Regions from separate parts of the Kitasatospora sp. MBT66 genome, predicted to be linked through region 1. Evidence: riboswitches for the same ligand, from Rfam matches in the RefSeq annotation. Region 1 holds a riboswitch; the other holds the start of a gene.
What was found. A riboswitch is a leader RNA that binds a small molecule or an ion and turns the genes downstream of it on or off. The one in region 1 is predicted to bind S-adenosylmethionine.
Positions count from the first base shown of each region.

Region 2: linked by a shared signal. The riboswitch ahead of thrC (threonine synthase) and the one ahead of BI06_RS35060 (IclR family transcriptional regulator) in region 1 are both predicted to bind S-adenosylmethionine.

Region 1 is NZ_JAIY01000014.1:121,565-128,796, forward strand. Features, by position in the region: gene BI06_RS35040 (VOC family protein) at 139-579, shown strand; gene BI06_RS35045 (LuxR family transcriptional regulator) at 607-3,462, opposite strand; gene BI06_RS35050 (TetR family transcriptional regulator) at 3,603-4,160, shown strand; gene BI06_RS35055 (DUF1963 domain-containing protein) at 4,176-4,937, opposite strand; SAM riboswitch class I at 5,053-5,195, shown strand; gene BI06_RS35060 (IclR family transcriptional regulator) at 5,390-6,103, shown strand; gene BI06_RS35065 (SGNH/GDSL hydrolase family protein) at 6,149-7,232, opposite strand, start outside.
Region 2 is NZ_JAIY01000008.1:501,526-508,757, forward strand. Features, by position in the region: gene groL (chaperonin GroEL) at 1-772, opposite strand, end outside; gene BI06_RS23710 (cold-shock protein) at 1,199-1,402, opposite strand; gene BI06_RS23715 (ubiquitin-like small modifier protein 1) at 1,988-2,263, opposite strand; gene thrC (threonine synthase) at 2,316-3,602, opposite strand; SAM riboswitch class I at 3,621-3,752, opposite strand; gene BI06_RS23725 (glucosyl-3-phosphoglycerate synthase) at 3,903-4,913, shown strand; gene BI06_RS23730 (trehalose-6-phosphate synthase) at 4,961-6,439, shown strand; gene otsB (trehalose-phosphatase) at 6,414-7,232, opposite strand, start outside.

The DNA of each region.
Region 1 (7,232 bases):
CTCCAGCCTCGGGGGTGCCCCGGACTTCCGCGCCCCCAGCCGGGCACGCGGTGCACCCGAACGGGTGCCCGGACCGGGACCGCGGCCGCCCGGCGGTTACCGTGGCCGGAGTTCCGCACCCACCCAGGAGGCCCCCGCATGGCGATCCGGCGCATGGACAACGTCCTCATCGTCGTCGAGGACCTCGACGCCGTCGTCGCGTTCTTCGTCGAGCTCGGGATGGAACTCGAGGGGGCGGGGCCGCTGGACTGGCCCGGGGCGGAGCGTGTCATCGGCCTCCACGACGTCCGCCAGGACGTCGCGATGCTGCGGGTTCCCAACGGTCCCGGCCGGGTCGAGCTGGCGAGGTTCCACCGGCCGAAGGCGATCACCCCCGAACCGAAGGACGCCCCGGCGAACACGCTCGGCCTGCGCCGCGTCATGTTCGCCGTCGACGACATCGAGGACGTCGTCACCCGCCTGCGCCCCCATGGCGCCGAACTCGTCGGCGAGATCGTCCAGTACGAGAACGTCTACCGGCTCTGCTACGTCCGCGGCCCCGAGGGCATCGTCGTCGGCCTCGCCGAGGAACTCGGCTGACCGAGCCGACGGCCGCCGCCGCCGCGCTCAGGGTGCCGGGGTCGGCTGCGAGATGCGGGTGAGGGCGTCGCGGAGGGCGGCGCGGGTGGTGATGCCCAGTTTGGGGAAGGCGCGGTAGAGGTGGGCGCTGACGGTGCGGGGGGAGAGGCGCATCTGTTCGCCGATCTCCTTGTTGGTCAGGCCTCCGGCGGCGAGTTCGGCGACGCGGCGCTCCTGCCAGGTCAGGGGCAGCGGGGCGGGCGAGGGGGTGTGGGGGGCGACACCTGCGGCCCGGAGTTCGGCGTGGGCGCGGGCGGCCCAGGCGGGGGCGCCGAGGCGGTCAAAGGCCTTGGCGGCCTGGGTGAGGGGGAGGCGGGCGGCCGCCGCGCCCTGGAGGCGGCGGATGCTGATGCCGTGGGCGAGCCGGATCCGGGCCAGTTCGAACGGGAAGCGTTCGGCGGCCGGGTGGGACTGGGCGCGGGCGTAGTGGGCCGCGGCCTCGGTGTCGTCCTCCGCCGTCATGGCCAGGGCGCCGTGGGTGAGCAGGGCCAGCCGGGGGGAGAGATCGGGCAGGCCGGCGTCCCTCGCGGCCAGCGCGTGGGCCCGGGCCTGTTCGGCGCGGCCGGTGTGCAGGGCCGCCTCGACGAGGTCGAGCAGGGTCCGCGAGGCCTGGTAGGCGTAGGGCCGGAACGCACCCGGTGCCGTGATGCCGATGGCGTGGAGGAACGCGGTCTCGTAGTCGCCGTCGCCGAGTGCGGCGGTGGCGCCGACGGCGTCGGCGATCTGGGTCAGGAATCCCACGCCGCGCGGTCGGGCCCACGCGTCGACGGCGGCCTGCAGCTCGCGGGCCTCCGTCGTCCGGCCGCGTACGGCGGCGAGTTGGGCGAGGTAGGCCCGGGTCTGGTGGGCGAAGAGGCCGTGGCCGCGTTCGGTGGCCAGGGCGAGGGCGCGGTGCCCGGTGCGTTCGGCGGCGTCCCACTGGCCGAGCGCCAGCTGGTCGAGCAGGACCAGGTGCAGCATGACGATGCCGCTGGACATGGCGCCCGTGTCGAGCTCGCGGTCCACGACGCGCTCCAGGTACGGGCGCAGCGGGCTCAGGACGTCGAGGTGGTACGCCGACACGGCGAGGCGGGTGACGTCCCACGGGTCCTGGTCGGCCAGGCTCGCCGAGGCCCGCTCCACCCGCCGGGGCCAGCCGGCGCCGTGCCGGACGACGTCGCTCCAGGTGCTGCCGTACATCCAGGCGCGTTCGGTGGCGAGCTCGCCGAGGGTGGCGAGGACCTCGTGGGTGCGCTGCCAGGTGGCGCGGTTGCCGGCGTACTGGCTGACGGCGAGCAGGAGGCTGACGAGCCGGTCGAGCACCTCGTCGGGGAAGGGGGAGTCGGGGCCCCGGTCGGGGTGGCGGGGGCGGCGGTCGGGGGAGTCCCGGAGCCGCTCGACGGCCGCGACGATCCGGCGGTGGGTGGCCCTGACCTCGCCGTCCCGGTACAGCGCCAGGTAGGAGTCGGCGAGGACGGCGGCGGGGCTCTCGTCCGTGCCGGGGGCGGCGGCGGCCAGCGCGAGGCTGCGCGCCCGGCCGAGGTTGTCCGCCTGCCCGGCGACGTACGCCGCCTCGCCGAGCCGCCTGGACCGGTCGACCCGGGTCTCGCTCAGCTCCGCGGCTCGGGTCAGCCAGGAGACGGCCATCCGCGCGCCGCCGCGCCGGGTGGCCGACCGGGCGGCGGCCTCCAGGTCGGCGGCCACGCCCTCCTCGGGGTCGACGGTGGCGGCCGCCAGATGGATGGCGCGCCGTTCCGGGTACTCCCGGTGCAGCTCCGCCAGCACCCGGTGGGCGGAGCGGCGCTGGTCCGGTGTGGCGAGCTGGACGACGCTCGACCGCACCAGCGGGTGCCGGAACGCCAGCTCGCCGGTGACCGGTTCGACGACCAGCAGGCCGCACGCGACGGCCTCGTCGACCTCGCGCATGCGGTAGCGCGCGATCGGTGCCGGGCCGTCGCCGGGCCGGGCGGCCGATCCGTCGAGGGCGCCCCGGAGCAGTTCCGCGCGGACGGTGTCGCCGAGGCGGGCGAGGCGGGCGGCGTAGATCTCCTGGATCCGCCGGGGGAGCGGTACGCCGTGCAGGCCGAGGAGGTCCTGGGTCGTCCGGTCGCCGGGGCCGGCGGTGAGGTGTGCGGGCAGTTCCAGCAGGGCGAGCGGGTTGCCGCCGGCCTGTTCCAGGACGAGCCCGCGGACCTGCCGGCCGAGCTGCGGGTGGTGCAGGTCCAGCAGGCGGGTAGCGTCCGCGTCGCCGAGGGCACCGACCGGTGCCTCCGGCAGCGCGGCGGTGTCGAACCGCGAGGCGGTGTCGGCGCGGACGGCCACCAGGAGCTTGACGCCGGGGCGGCCGGCCAGTCGGCGGCCGACGAATCCGCACACCTCGGCGCTGGCCCCGTCCAGCCACTGGCCGTCGTCGAGGACGAGCAGAAGAGGGCGGCCCTTCGCCGCCGTCCAGGACAGCAGGTCGAGTACGGCGATGCCGAGCGCCATGACGGGCGGCGGCGGACCGTCGGACCGGCCGAAGGCGGCGTCGAAGGCGGCGCGGGCGCCGGCGCTCAGCAGAGGGGCGTCGGAGGGCCGGTCGTCGGACGGACGGTCGTCGGACGGCCGACCGTCGCAGGATCGGTCGTCGGAGGTGGGGAGCAGCGGGTAGAGGAGCTGGTGCAGCCCGGCGTGCGGCAGCCCGCTCTCCGCCTCGACCCCGGTGGCGCGGACGACCGACTGCCCGTCCTCGGCCGCGAGCCGTGCCGCCAGGTCGAGCAGGGTGCTCTTGCCGACACCCGCCTCGCCCCTGAGGACCAGGGCCTGCCCGTCGGGGGCCCGGACGAACGCGGACAGCCGCGCCCGCTCGGCGTCCCGACCGACCATCACCATGCCCGGTTCCACGCCCGGTTCCCTCCCCTGACCCGAAGGCGCGCGACCGCGGCCGTATTCAACTGGACGGTTAGTTGATTACACTGTGGTTCTGGTGAACCTGTCAAGTAAACGGTTAGTTAGGAGCAGGGTGCATGGAGCGCGACGCCGAAGCCACCAAGCGGAGACTCATCGCGGCCGGCCGGGCCGAGTTCGCCGCACACGGGCTGAACGGCGCGCGCGTCGACCGCATCGCCGCCGCCGCGCGGAGCAACAAGGCGCAGATCTACCACTACTTCGGGAACAAGGCCGGGCTGTTCGAGGCGGTCTGGAACGAGCTGGTCGAGCAGATCGTGGTGAGCGTGCCGCTCGACGTGCACGACCTGCCCGGGTTCGCGGCCGGTCTGGGCGACCTCTACGCCGCGGACCCGGACATGCCCCGGATCATCACCTGGCAGCGGCTGGAGCACGGCGACGCCTTCAACGAGCTCGCCGTCGCCGAGGTGCGCAGGCGCAGCGCCGACATCGCCCGGGGGCAGGCCGACGGCCGGGTCTCGACCCGGTTCGAGCCCGAGGTGCTGTTCGCCCTGCTGGTCCATGTCGCGATGCTGTGGGCGGCCGCGAACCCGGAGGTGCTGACGGTCGTGGACGTCGCCGACCGGGAGCGCAGCCGCGAGCTGATCCGCCGGATCGCCACCGTCCTGGCGGAGTGAGCCGGCGGGTGCAGTTCAGCACTGCCAGAGGAACGCCGCCTCGGTGCAGGGGGAGCAGGTGAAGGCGTAGGCCCGGCCGCTGCCGAAGTTCATGGCGGTGAGGGGATCGGGTCCCTCCTGGAGCTGGACGGCGAGCCGCATCGGCTCCGCGCAGGTCGCACAACTCGGCGTCTGGTCGTACTGGAGCCAGGCCGGTGTGCCGTTGAGCCGGCCGAGGACGTGGTTCCGGGGGCGGCCGGTCCGGGCCGCCCAGGCGGCGCGGGCACTGTCGAAGTCCGGGGCGTCCGGGAGGTGCTGGGGTTCGGCGGCGCGGGTGGCGCCGAGGAGCAGGACCTCGTCCTCGTCCTCCTCTTCGTCCTCGTCCTCCTCTTCGTCCTCGAACTCGTCCTCGTCCGGGTCGTCCGGGTCGTCCGGGTCGTCCTCCTCCTCGGCCTCGCCCTCGTCGAGGTCGGCCGGCACCGGAAGGGGAATCGGCACCAGCCCCTGGGCCGGGAGAATCAGCGCGAGGTTGGCACCCGAGCGGGCCTCCCAGTCCTGGCAGACACCCGGACGGTTCTGGCAGGCGAACAGCACCAGCAGCCGGTCCTGCTGCCCCGGACCTCCGGTGACGGCCGCGCCGGACCCGTCCAGCACGATCTGCGCGAGGAACTGCATCGGGCCGCCGCAATCGGCACAGGACGGCCAGGCGGTGCCGGGCGGGGCGAGCGGCACGCCGCCGATGCGCGTGACCGTCGCGTCGGCCGCGACCGGGCCGCCCTCGGTGATCAAGGTCGTCATACGGCCCGACTGTAGGACACCGCGCCGACAGCGCCGGGCTCCCGCCGGCACTGCCCGGCCGCAGCCGGGGGGCGGGCTTGGCAGGCGGGAGGGGGAGTCTTGTATCGTTCTCCGCGAATCATCCAGAGGGGTGGAGGGACCGGCCCTACGAAGCCCCGGCAGCTCCCCGTTCGACCCGGCGTCCGAAGTACGCGCCGTGCCGATCGGGATCAGTGCCAACTCCGGCCTGTCGCCAATGTGGCGCGGGAAAGATGAGGAGACACGGTGCTTTCTGTGCTGTCCTTCCCCCGGGCGCTTCCCATCCCGGACCTTTCGCGTACCCGTCTCGTGCCCGGCGCAGGCAATCGGCCAACTTCTGCGGCCCGCCCTCGCTGACCACCCCCCGGCTCCCTGCGGGGGGCCTCCGTGAGCGCGCCCCCTGGCGGCTCGCGGGATCTGAGACGGAGACATCCATGGAGAACACGAGTGGCGTCGGCGTGCTCGACAAGGTCACCTCGATCCTCGGCACCCTGGAGGCCGGTCCGGCCACCCTGGCCGGACTCGTGGCCGTGACCGGCCTGGCCCGACCCACCGCGCACCGGCTCGCCGTCGCGCTCGAGCAGCACCGGCTGGTCGCCCGGGACGTGGAGGGCCGGTTCATCCTCGGCCCCCGGCTCGGCGAGCTCTCGGCGGCCGCCGGGGAGGACCGGCTGCTGGCCGCCGCCGGCCCGGTCCTGGCCCGGCTGCGCGACGTCAGCGGGGAGAGCGCCCAGCTCTACCGCCGGCAGGGCGGCGTCCGCATCTGCGTGGCCGCCGCCGAGCGCCTCTCCGGCCTGCGCGACACCGTCCCGGTGGGGGTCACCCTCCCGATGAAGGTCGGCGCCGCCGCCCAGGTCCTGCTGGCCTGGGAGGAACCGGAGCGGCTCCACCGGGGCCTCCAGGGGGCGCGCTTCACGGCGACGGCGCTGAGCGGCGTCCGGCGCCGGGGCTGGGCCCAGTCGATCGGGGAACGCGAGCTCGGGGTCGCGTCCGTCTCCGCGCCGGTCCGTGGCCCGGCCAACCGGGTGGTGGCCGCCGTCACGGTCTCCGGTCCGATCGAACGGCTCACCCGCCACCCCGGCGCCCTGCTCTCGCAGACGGTCGTCGAGGCGGCCGACCGCCTCACCGAGGCCCTCCGCGTCACCTGACGGGCCCCCGGTCGCGGGGGTGTCCGCCCCTGCGGCCCCGGTTCGTCAGCCCAGGCTGTCGAGGTCGATGCTGTCCGCCATGACGCGGTATCCGAGCGGCCCGGGGTGGAGGTGGTCGCCGGCGTGGTAGCCGTCCGGGATCGCTCCGGTGTCCTCGGGGTCGACGGCCCGGTCGAAGTCGGCCACCGCGTCGTACGCGCCGGAGGTACGGATCCACTCGTTCAGGTCGCGGCGCAGCCGGTCGGTCTGCGCGGTCCAGAAGGGGGCGCCGCCGAAGGGCATCAGCGTGGCGCCCACGGCCTTGACGCCTCGGGCGTGGGCGGCCCGGATGAGGGTGCGGTGGGCGTCGATCAGCCGCTGGAGCGTCACCGGCGGGTCGTCGCGGTCCACGCCGCAGATCTGGTCGCCGCTGCGGAGGATGTCGTTCATGCCGTGGGAGACGATGACGGTGCCGACGTTCGGCCGGTCGAGCACATCGCGCCGGAACCGGCGCAGGGCGCTGTCCCCGGCGCAGGCGGAATCGGCGAGCAGCTTGTTGGAGCCGATGCCGGCGTTGAGCACCGGCCGCGGCCGGCCGGTGGCGAGGAGCCGCTCGGCGAGCAGGTCGGGGTAGCGGTCGTCGCCGTCGACGGTGGCGCCGAACCCGTCGGTGGTGGACTCGCCGAATGCCACCACCGCCCTGCCCACGGGCCGCCCGCCGGTGACCTCGACCCCGCCGAGGTAGTACCAGGAGCCGTACCCGGGGCGGACGGCGTCGGTGAACGCCGCCGCGCCGGTGTCACCGCGATGGTCGCCGTCGGCCCGGTAGGTCGTGCTCATGGACAGCTGGTGGTAGGTGGCCGGGCCGGTCGGGCCGTCGAACCAGAGGGTCAGCGCCACCCGGTCGCGGGCCGCCGTCGGCAGCGGCACCGGATCGCTGAGGATCTCGCCGCCCGCGGGGACGACGACGGAGTCCCGGTGCCCGAAGCGCAACGGCAGTACCGCCCCGGGGACGACGGCCGCCCCGTCGGCGGCCCGGCCGACAGTGGCCCCGCTCAGTCGCAGTGGCGTCGTCCCGTAGAGATTGGACAGCCGGAACCGGACGGCCTTGCCGCCCGTGCCGAGTCGCACCACCTGCCGCACCGACTGG
Region 2 (7,232 bases), on a different contig from region 1:
ACAGGGCCTCGCCCTCGACGTCCTCGGCGATGATGACGAGCGGCTTGCCGCTCTGCATGACCTTCTCCAGCAGCGGCAGCAGGTCCTTGACCGAGCCGATCTTGGAGTTGGCGATCAGGATGTAGGGGTCCTCGAACGAGGTCTCCATACGCTCCAGGTCGGTGGCGAAGTAGGCCGAGATGTAGCCCTTGTCGAAGCGCATGCCCTCGGTGAGCTCGAGCTCGAGACCGAAGGTGTTGCTCTCCTCGACGGTGATGACGCCTTCCTTGCCGACCTTGTCCATGGCCTCGGCGATGAGCTCGCCGATCTGGGTGTCGGCGGCCGAGATGGAGGCGGTGGAGGCGATCTGCTCCTTGGTCTCCACGTCCTTGGCCTGGGCCAGGAGCTGGTCGGAGACGGCGGCGACGGCCTTCTCGATGCCGCGCTTCAGGGCCATCGGGTTGGCGCCGGCGGCGACGTTGCGCAGACCCTCGCGGACGAGCGCCTGGGCCAGCACGGTGGCGGTGGTGGTGCCGTCACCCGCGACGTCGTCGGTCTTCTTGGCGACCTCCTTGACGAGCTCCGCGCCGATCTTCTCGTACGGGTCCTCGAGCTCGATCTCCTTGGCGATGGAGACACCGTCGTTGGTGATCGTGGGGGCGCCCCACTTCTTCTCCAGAACGACGTTGCGGCCCTTGGGGCCGAGCGTGACCTTCACTGCGTCGGCAAGCTGGTTCATGCCACGCTCAAGGCCGCGGCGAGCTTCCTCATCAAAGGCGATGATCTTGGCCATCAGAAGTGGTCCTCCGGGACACGGTCGACTGCTCGGACCAAGGGGTGCCCGCGACGGACGGCCCTGGTGTGCGGGGGTCCATTCCCCTACCGCTCCCTGGGGCCTCACCGACCCGGTCCGCTGTCACTCTCAAGCTGTGAGTGCTAACGCCAATGATTAGCACTCCGGGTAGGTGAGTGCAAGCCCAATCGGGCAATCCGCGAGCCGCGCCGCCCGCCCCGCACCCCCGTCCGGGGCCGCCCCCGACCGCCTCCGACCGGCCCGGATCCGCCTCCGGCCGCACGGTCCCGCGACCGGCCCCCGGCCCCCGGTCGGGGCGGCGGACATGACGGCGGGCCCGTACGACCGAGGTCGCACGGGCCCGCCATGAGAATCAAGAGGTGCACCAGCCGATGGGCCGAGCAGAACTCCCGGGTGTCGGAAAGGTCAGACCGCCGCGCGGACCATGTCCGCCTGCGGACCCTTCTGCCCCTGAGAGATCTCGAACTCGACCCGCTGGCCCTCCTCAAGGGTGCGGTAGCCGTCCATCTGGATCGCGCTGTAGTGGACGAAGACGTCCGCACCACCGTCGACCGCGATGAAGCCGTAACCCTTCTCCGCGTTGAACCACTTGACGGTGCCCTGAGCCATTCCGAACTCCCCTAGTGCTGTGCTGGCCCTTCACGCGCCCGCAGGTCTGCGGGCCCGGGTCTGGTTGGAGGCCGGCCCGGGGAACCCCCCCTGGGCACAGCCGCGCACGCCACAATCCTCCCGATGACGCCGAACGGCATCCGGCGAACGGGCGATTGCGTCGACCGCGGCTGAATGTATCCGGATCGACGCCCTCTGCAACAGGGTCAATGGCGGGGAATTCACCCGCGGCCGCGCAGGACAGTACGGGAGCAATCGGGAGAAATTGCTGCATTCTCCGCCGGACATAGCGGACGTATTACCCGAAATCCCCGCCAGAATTCTGACACCGGCCTGACATGTATCCAGGTCCCGGCTCCGTCGCGACTCCCGCCGGACGCGGGCCGGCGGTGGTGGCGGTGCGGTGGATTCGTTCCCGGACCAGGGTGACGGGCGCGCCCTGTTCCCGGTCCAGCGACACTTTACTCCGCCCGGGACCGAAGATATTCCCGCCAAAATGCGCACGGCCGTCCGCGGCACGGAATTCCGTGCCGCGGACGGCCTTCGACGACGCGCCCGCCCCGCGGGGAACGGGCCGCCCGCGGATCACCCGCCGGCGACCGCCGGGATGATCGAAATGTTCGCGCCGTCCTTGATCTCCGTCTCCAGGCCCTCGGCGAACCGCACGTCGTCGTCGTTCACATAGACATTGACGAAACGGCGCAGCTTGCCGGTGTCGTCGAGGATCCGCGCGGCGATCCCGGCGTGGTTGCGCTCCAGGTCGGCGATCACCTCGCCCAGCGTGGCGCCCTCGGCGGGCACCTCGCTGACGCCGCCGGTGTAGGTGCGCAGGATGGTCGGGATGCGGACGTTGGCGCTCATGGGGGTCTCCTCGTTTCGGGCGCTGGGCGGATCGATCAGGGGGGCGGCAGGGTCAGGCGGAGGCCAGGCCGGCGCCCCGGAAGGCGTCCAGGGTCGGCCGGATGACGGCGGTCATGCCGGCCTCGGAGACGGCGTCGAGGGTCTTCAGCCCGTCACCGGTGTTGATGGCGACGGTCTCCTTCGACGGGTCCAGTTGTCCGGTCTCGACCAGCTTCTTGAGCACGCCGACGGTCACGCCGCCCGCGGTCTCGGCGAAGATGCCCTCGGTCCGGGCCAGCAGCCGGATCGCCGCCACGACCTCCACGTCCGTGACGTCCTCCACCGCGCCGCCGGTGCGCCGGGCGATGTCCAGCACGTACGGGCCGTCGGCCGGGTTGCCGATCGCCAGCGACTTGGCGATGGTGTCCGGCTTGACCGGCCGGATCACGTCGTGGCCGGCCTTGTAGGCCGCCGAGACCGGCGAGCAGCCCTCCGCCTGGGCACCGAAGATCCGGTACGGCCGGTCCTCGACCAGGCCCAGCTTGATCAGCTCCTGCAGACCCTTGTCGATCTTGGTGAGCTGGGAGCCCGAGGCGACCGGGATCACGATCTGCTCCGGCAGCCGCCAGCCGAGCTGCTCGCAGATCTCGTAGGCGAGCGTCTTGGAGCCCTCGCCGTAGTACGGCCGCAGATTGACGTTGACGAAGCCCCAGCCCTCGCCGGCCGGGTCGCCGATCAGCTCCGAGCAGAAGCGGTTCACATCGTCGTAGTTGCCCTCGATGCCGACCAGCTCGCCGCCGTACACGCCGGCCATCACGACCTTGCCCTGCTCCAGGTCGTGCGGGATGAACACGCAGGACCGGAAGCCGGCCCGGGCCGCCGCCGCGCCGACCGCGCCGGCCAGGTTGCCGGTCGAGGAGCAGGACAGCGTGGTGTAGCCGAACACCCGGGCCGCCTCGATGGCGCAGGCCACCACGCGGTCCTTGAAGGAGTGGGTCGGGTTCCCGGAGTCGTCCTTGATGTGCAGCTGCCCGGTGAAGCCGAGCTCGCGGCCCAGGTTGTCCGCCTTCACCAGCGGGGTCCACCCCGGGTTGAGGTTCGGCTTGGTCGCCACGTCGGCCGGGACGGGCAGCAGCGGCGCGTAGCGCCAGATCGACGCCGGACCGGCCTCGATCCGCTTGCGCAGCTCCTCGGCGCCCTCGCTGCCGAAGTCGTAGGCGATCTCCAGCGGACCGAAGCACTCGAGACAGGCGAAGCTGGGACCGAGCGGGAACCGGGTGCCGCACTCGCGACAGGACAGCGCGGTGGCGGGGCCGAGGTCAACGGTGGCGGTGACGGGTGCGGCGGTGTCGATAGCCATGATGGGCGGAGGCCTCTCTCCTCATCTTCCCCGTGACGCGGTCGCGCCCGGGCCGGAATTGGCACCTGTCCCGCCGGGGCGTGAAGCCAGCCGTGCGAGAAGGTTGCCGGGACGTCAACGGGCCGTTCCCTCAGTCCCTCTGGATGAGCTCTGTGAAGTTGTGGGTTGTGCTCAGCGGCGACCCCGGCGTGCGAAGGTCCGATCGCTGTACGAAGACTGTATCCGAAGGCATCGGTCCCGAACCCGACCGTCCGCCACGCGAGATGACCCGTCCCAACCGATCCCGTCGAGGAGAGCACAGTGCCCGCCGAACCGACCCCCGCGCTCCTCCCCGAGACCGCGTCCTGGCTGCGCCGGCGCTCGTGGACCGCGGCCGACCGACCGGTTCACACCCTCCCGGCCGCCAAGCGCGCCCTCGGCCCGGCGGGCACCGTCAGCGTCGTCCTGCCCGCCCTGGACGAGGAGGCCACCGTCGGCGAGATCGTCCGGGTCATCCGGCGGGAGCTGATGGAGCGACTACCGCTGGTGGACGAGCTGGTGGTGGTCGACTCCGGCTCCGTCGACGGCACCGCCGAGGTCGCCGCCGAGGCCGGGGCCACCGTCGTCCACCGGGACGCCGTCCTGCCCCGGCTGCCCGCCGCCCCCGGCAAGGGCGAGGTGCTGTGGCGTTCGCTGCTGGTCACCCGCGGCGAGATCGTCTGCTTCGTGGACGCCGACCTGCGCGAGTTCGACCCCGCCCTGGTCTCCGGCATCCTCGGCCCGCTGCTCACCGAGCCGGACATCCAGCTGGTCAAGGCCATGTACGACCGGCCGCTGGAGACCGACGGCGCGGTGGTGCCGGCCGGCGGCGGCCGGGTCACCGAACTGGTCGCCCGTCCGCTGCTCAATCTGCACTGGCCGGAACTCGCCGGTTTCGTCCAGCCGCTCGGCGGCGAGTACGCGGCCCGCCGCTCCCTGCTCGAACGGCTGCCCTTCCCCACCGGCTACGGCGTCGAGCTCGGCCTGCTCGTCGACGCCCTGGAGACGGCCGGACTGGACGCGCTCGCACAGGTGGACGTCGGCATCCGCCACCACCGGCACCAGGACGCCCAGGCACTCGGCCGGATGGCGGCCACCATCTACCGCACCGCGCTGGAGAGACTGGACCGCACCCACCGACTGAAGGCCTCCGCCGACCTGGTCCGCCCACTGCTCACCCAGTTCACCCGCGACCCGCTGACCCGCGCCTTCACCGCCCACACCCACCCGGTCACCGCGACCGAGCGGCCGCCGATGCACACCGTGCCCGAGTACGCCACCCGACGCCGATGACCGGTCCCGGGGGTTTGCCGCCCCGGACCCCCGGCAACGAACCAACCATGGGTGATCTCACGACCGAGCGTTCGAATCCGACCGGCGCCGCCGCGGTACTGGTGGCGTCCAACCGGGGGCCGGTCTCCTTCGGCACCGCTGACGACGGCACACTGACCCTCCGCAGAGGCGGTGGCGGACTGGTCTCCGGGCTGTCCGCGATCGACGACCCGGACGCCGTCTGGGTCTGCGCCGCCCTCTCCGACGCCGACCGCAGGGCCGCCCGCGAGGCCCCGGACGGCCGGCTCGACCGGGCCGGCCACGACGTCGGCGGCCAGGCCGTCCGGATGCTCGGCATCGACCCGGAGACCTTCGCCCGCGCCTACAACGGCATCGCCAACTCGACCCTCTGGTTCGTCCACCACCTGCTCTGGAACACCCCGACCGCCCCCGTCTTCGACGCCGGCTTCCGCACCGAGTGGGAGGCCTACCTCGCGTACAACACGGCCTTCGCCGAGGCCCTCGCCGCCGAGGCCGCCCCCGGGGCCGCCGTGCTGGTGCAGGACTACCACCTCTCGCTCGTCCCGGAGCTGCTCCGCGCCGCCCGCCCCGATCTGCGGATCGGCCACTTCTCGCACACCCCCTGGGCGCCGCCCGAGTACCTGCGGCTGCTGCCCGACGACATCGCCGAGGCCGTCCTCACCGGCATCCTCGGCGCCGACCGGGCGGGTTTCCTGACCCGCCGCTGGGCGCTCGCCTTCGCCGACTGCTGCGAGCGGTACCTCGGCGCGGAGGTCGACCGCGAGGCGCTCACCGTGACGCACGCGGGCCGCACCACCGCCCTCGGCGTGCACGGCCTCGGCGCCGACGCCGACTTCCTGCGCGAGCGGGCCCACCGGCCGGACGTCGACGAGCGGCTCGCCACCCTGCGCGCGACCGTGGGCGAGCGCCGCACCGTCGTCCGGGTCGACCGCACCGAACTGAGCAAGAACATCGTCCGCGGCTTCCTGGCCTACCGGCACCTGCTGCGCACCCGCCCGGAGTGGCACGACCGGGTGGTCCACATCGCCTTCGCCTACCCGTCCCGCACCGACCTCGCCGAGTACCGGGCCTACACCGACCAGGTGCGGGCGCTCGCCGCCGAGATCGAGGCGGAGTTCGGCACCCCGGACTGGCGGCCGCTGGTCCTCCACGTCGACGACGACTTCCCCCGCTCGCTGGCCGCCTACCGGCTGGCCGACGTGGCCCTGGTCAACCCGATCCGGGACGGCATGAACCTCGTCGCCAAGGAGGTCCCGGTGGTCTCCGACCAGGGGTGCGCGCTCGTGCTCTCCCGGGAGGCCGGCGCGCACTCCGAGCTCGGCCAGGACGCGCTGAGCGTCAACCCCTACGACATCGTGGCCACCGCCGAGGCGCTGCACGCCGGGCTCACCATGCCGGCCGACGAGCGGGCCGACCGCACCAAGCGGCTGGCCGCCGCGGCGACGGCGCTGCCGCCGCAGCAGTGGTTCCTGGACCAGCTCAACGCCCTGCGACCGGGCGGCTGAGCTCCTCCCCCAGCGCGACCAGCAGTTCCACCACGCCGGCCGGGCCCGGGACCACCAGGTCCGCCCGGTCGGCGAGCTCGCGCACCGGCGCGTCCCCGACCGCGCCGCTGCACACCAGCAGCCCGGCCAGGCCCTCCGGCCGCAGCCCCTCCACCGCCGCGAAGGCCGGCACGTCCCCCAGGTCGTCGCCCGCGTAGAGCACCGAACGCGCCCCGCGCTCGCGCAGCAGCCCGGTCAGCGCCGCCCCCTTGTCCACGCCCGGCGGCCGCAGCTCCAGCACCAGCCGGCCCGGCTCCACCACCAGCCCGTGCTCGGCCGCCAGCCGCTCCATCGGCGCCCGCAGCAGCTCGAACGCGGCCGTCGGGTCCTCCGTCCGCCGGGTGTGCACGGCCACCGAGCGGCCCTTGTCCTCCACCCAGGTGCCCTCGGGCGCGCCCAGCGCCGCCAGCCGCTCCGCCAGCTCCGCCCGCACCGCGGCCACGCCCGGGTGCGGCGGCGGCGCGGTCAGCCGGCCGTCCTCCCAGCGCTCGGCGCCGTAGTGGCCGAGCACCACCACCCCGTCGATCCCGGCCAGCCCGCCGTACTCCACCGCCAGGGCGGCCGGCCGGCCGGTCACCACCGCGACCGCGCCGACCCGGGGCGCCAGCGCGCGCAGCGCGGGTGCCACGCCCGGGTCCGCCCTGGCCCGGTCCGGGTCGGGGACGATCGGGGCGAGCGTCCCGTCGAAGTCGAGGGCGATCACGGCGTCACGAGGTGCGGCGAGCAGCGCCGCCAGCCCCGTGCGTCCGGCGTC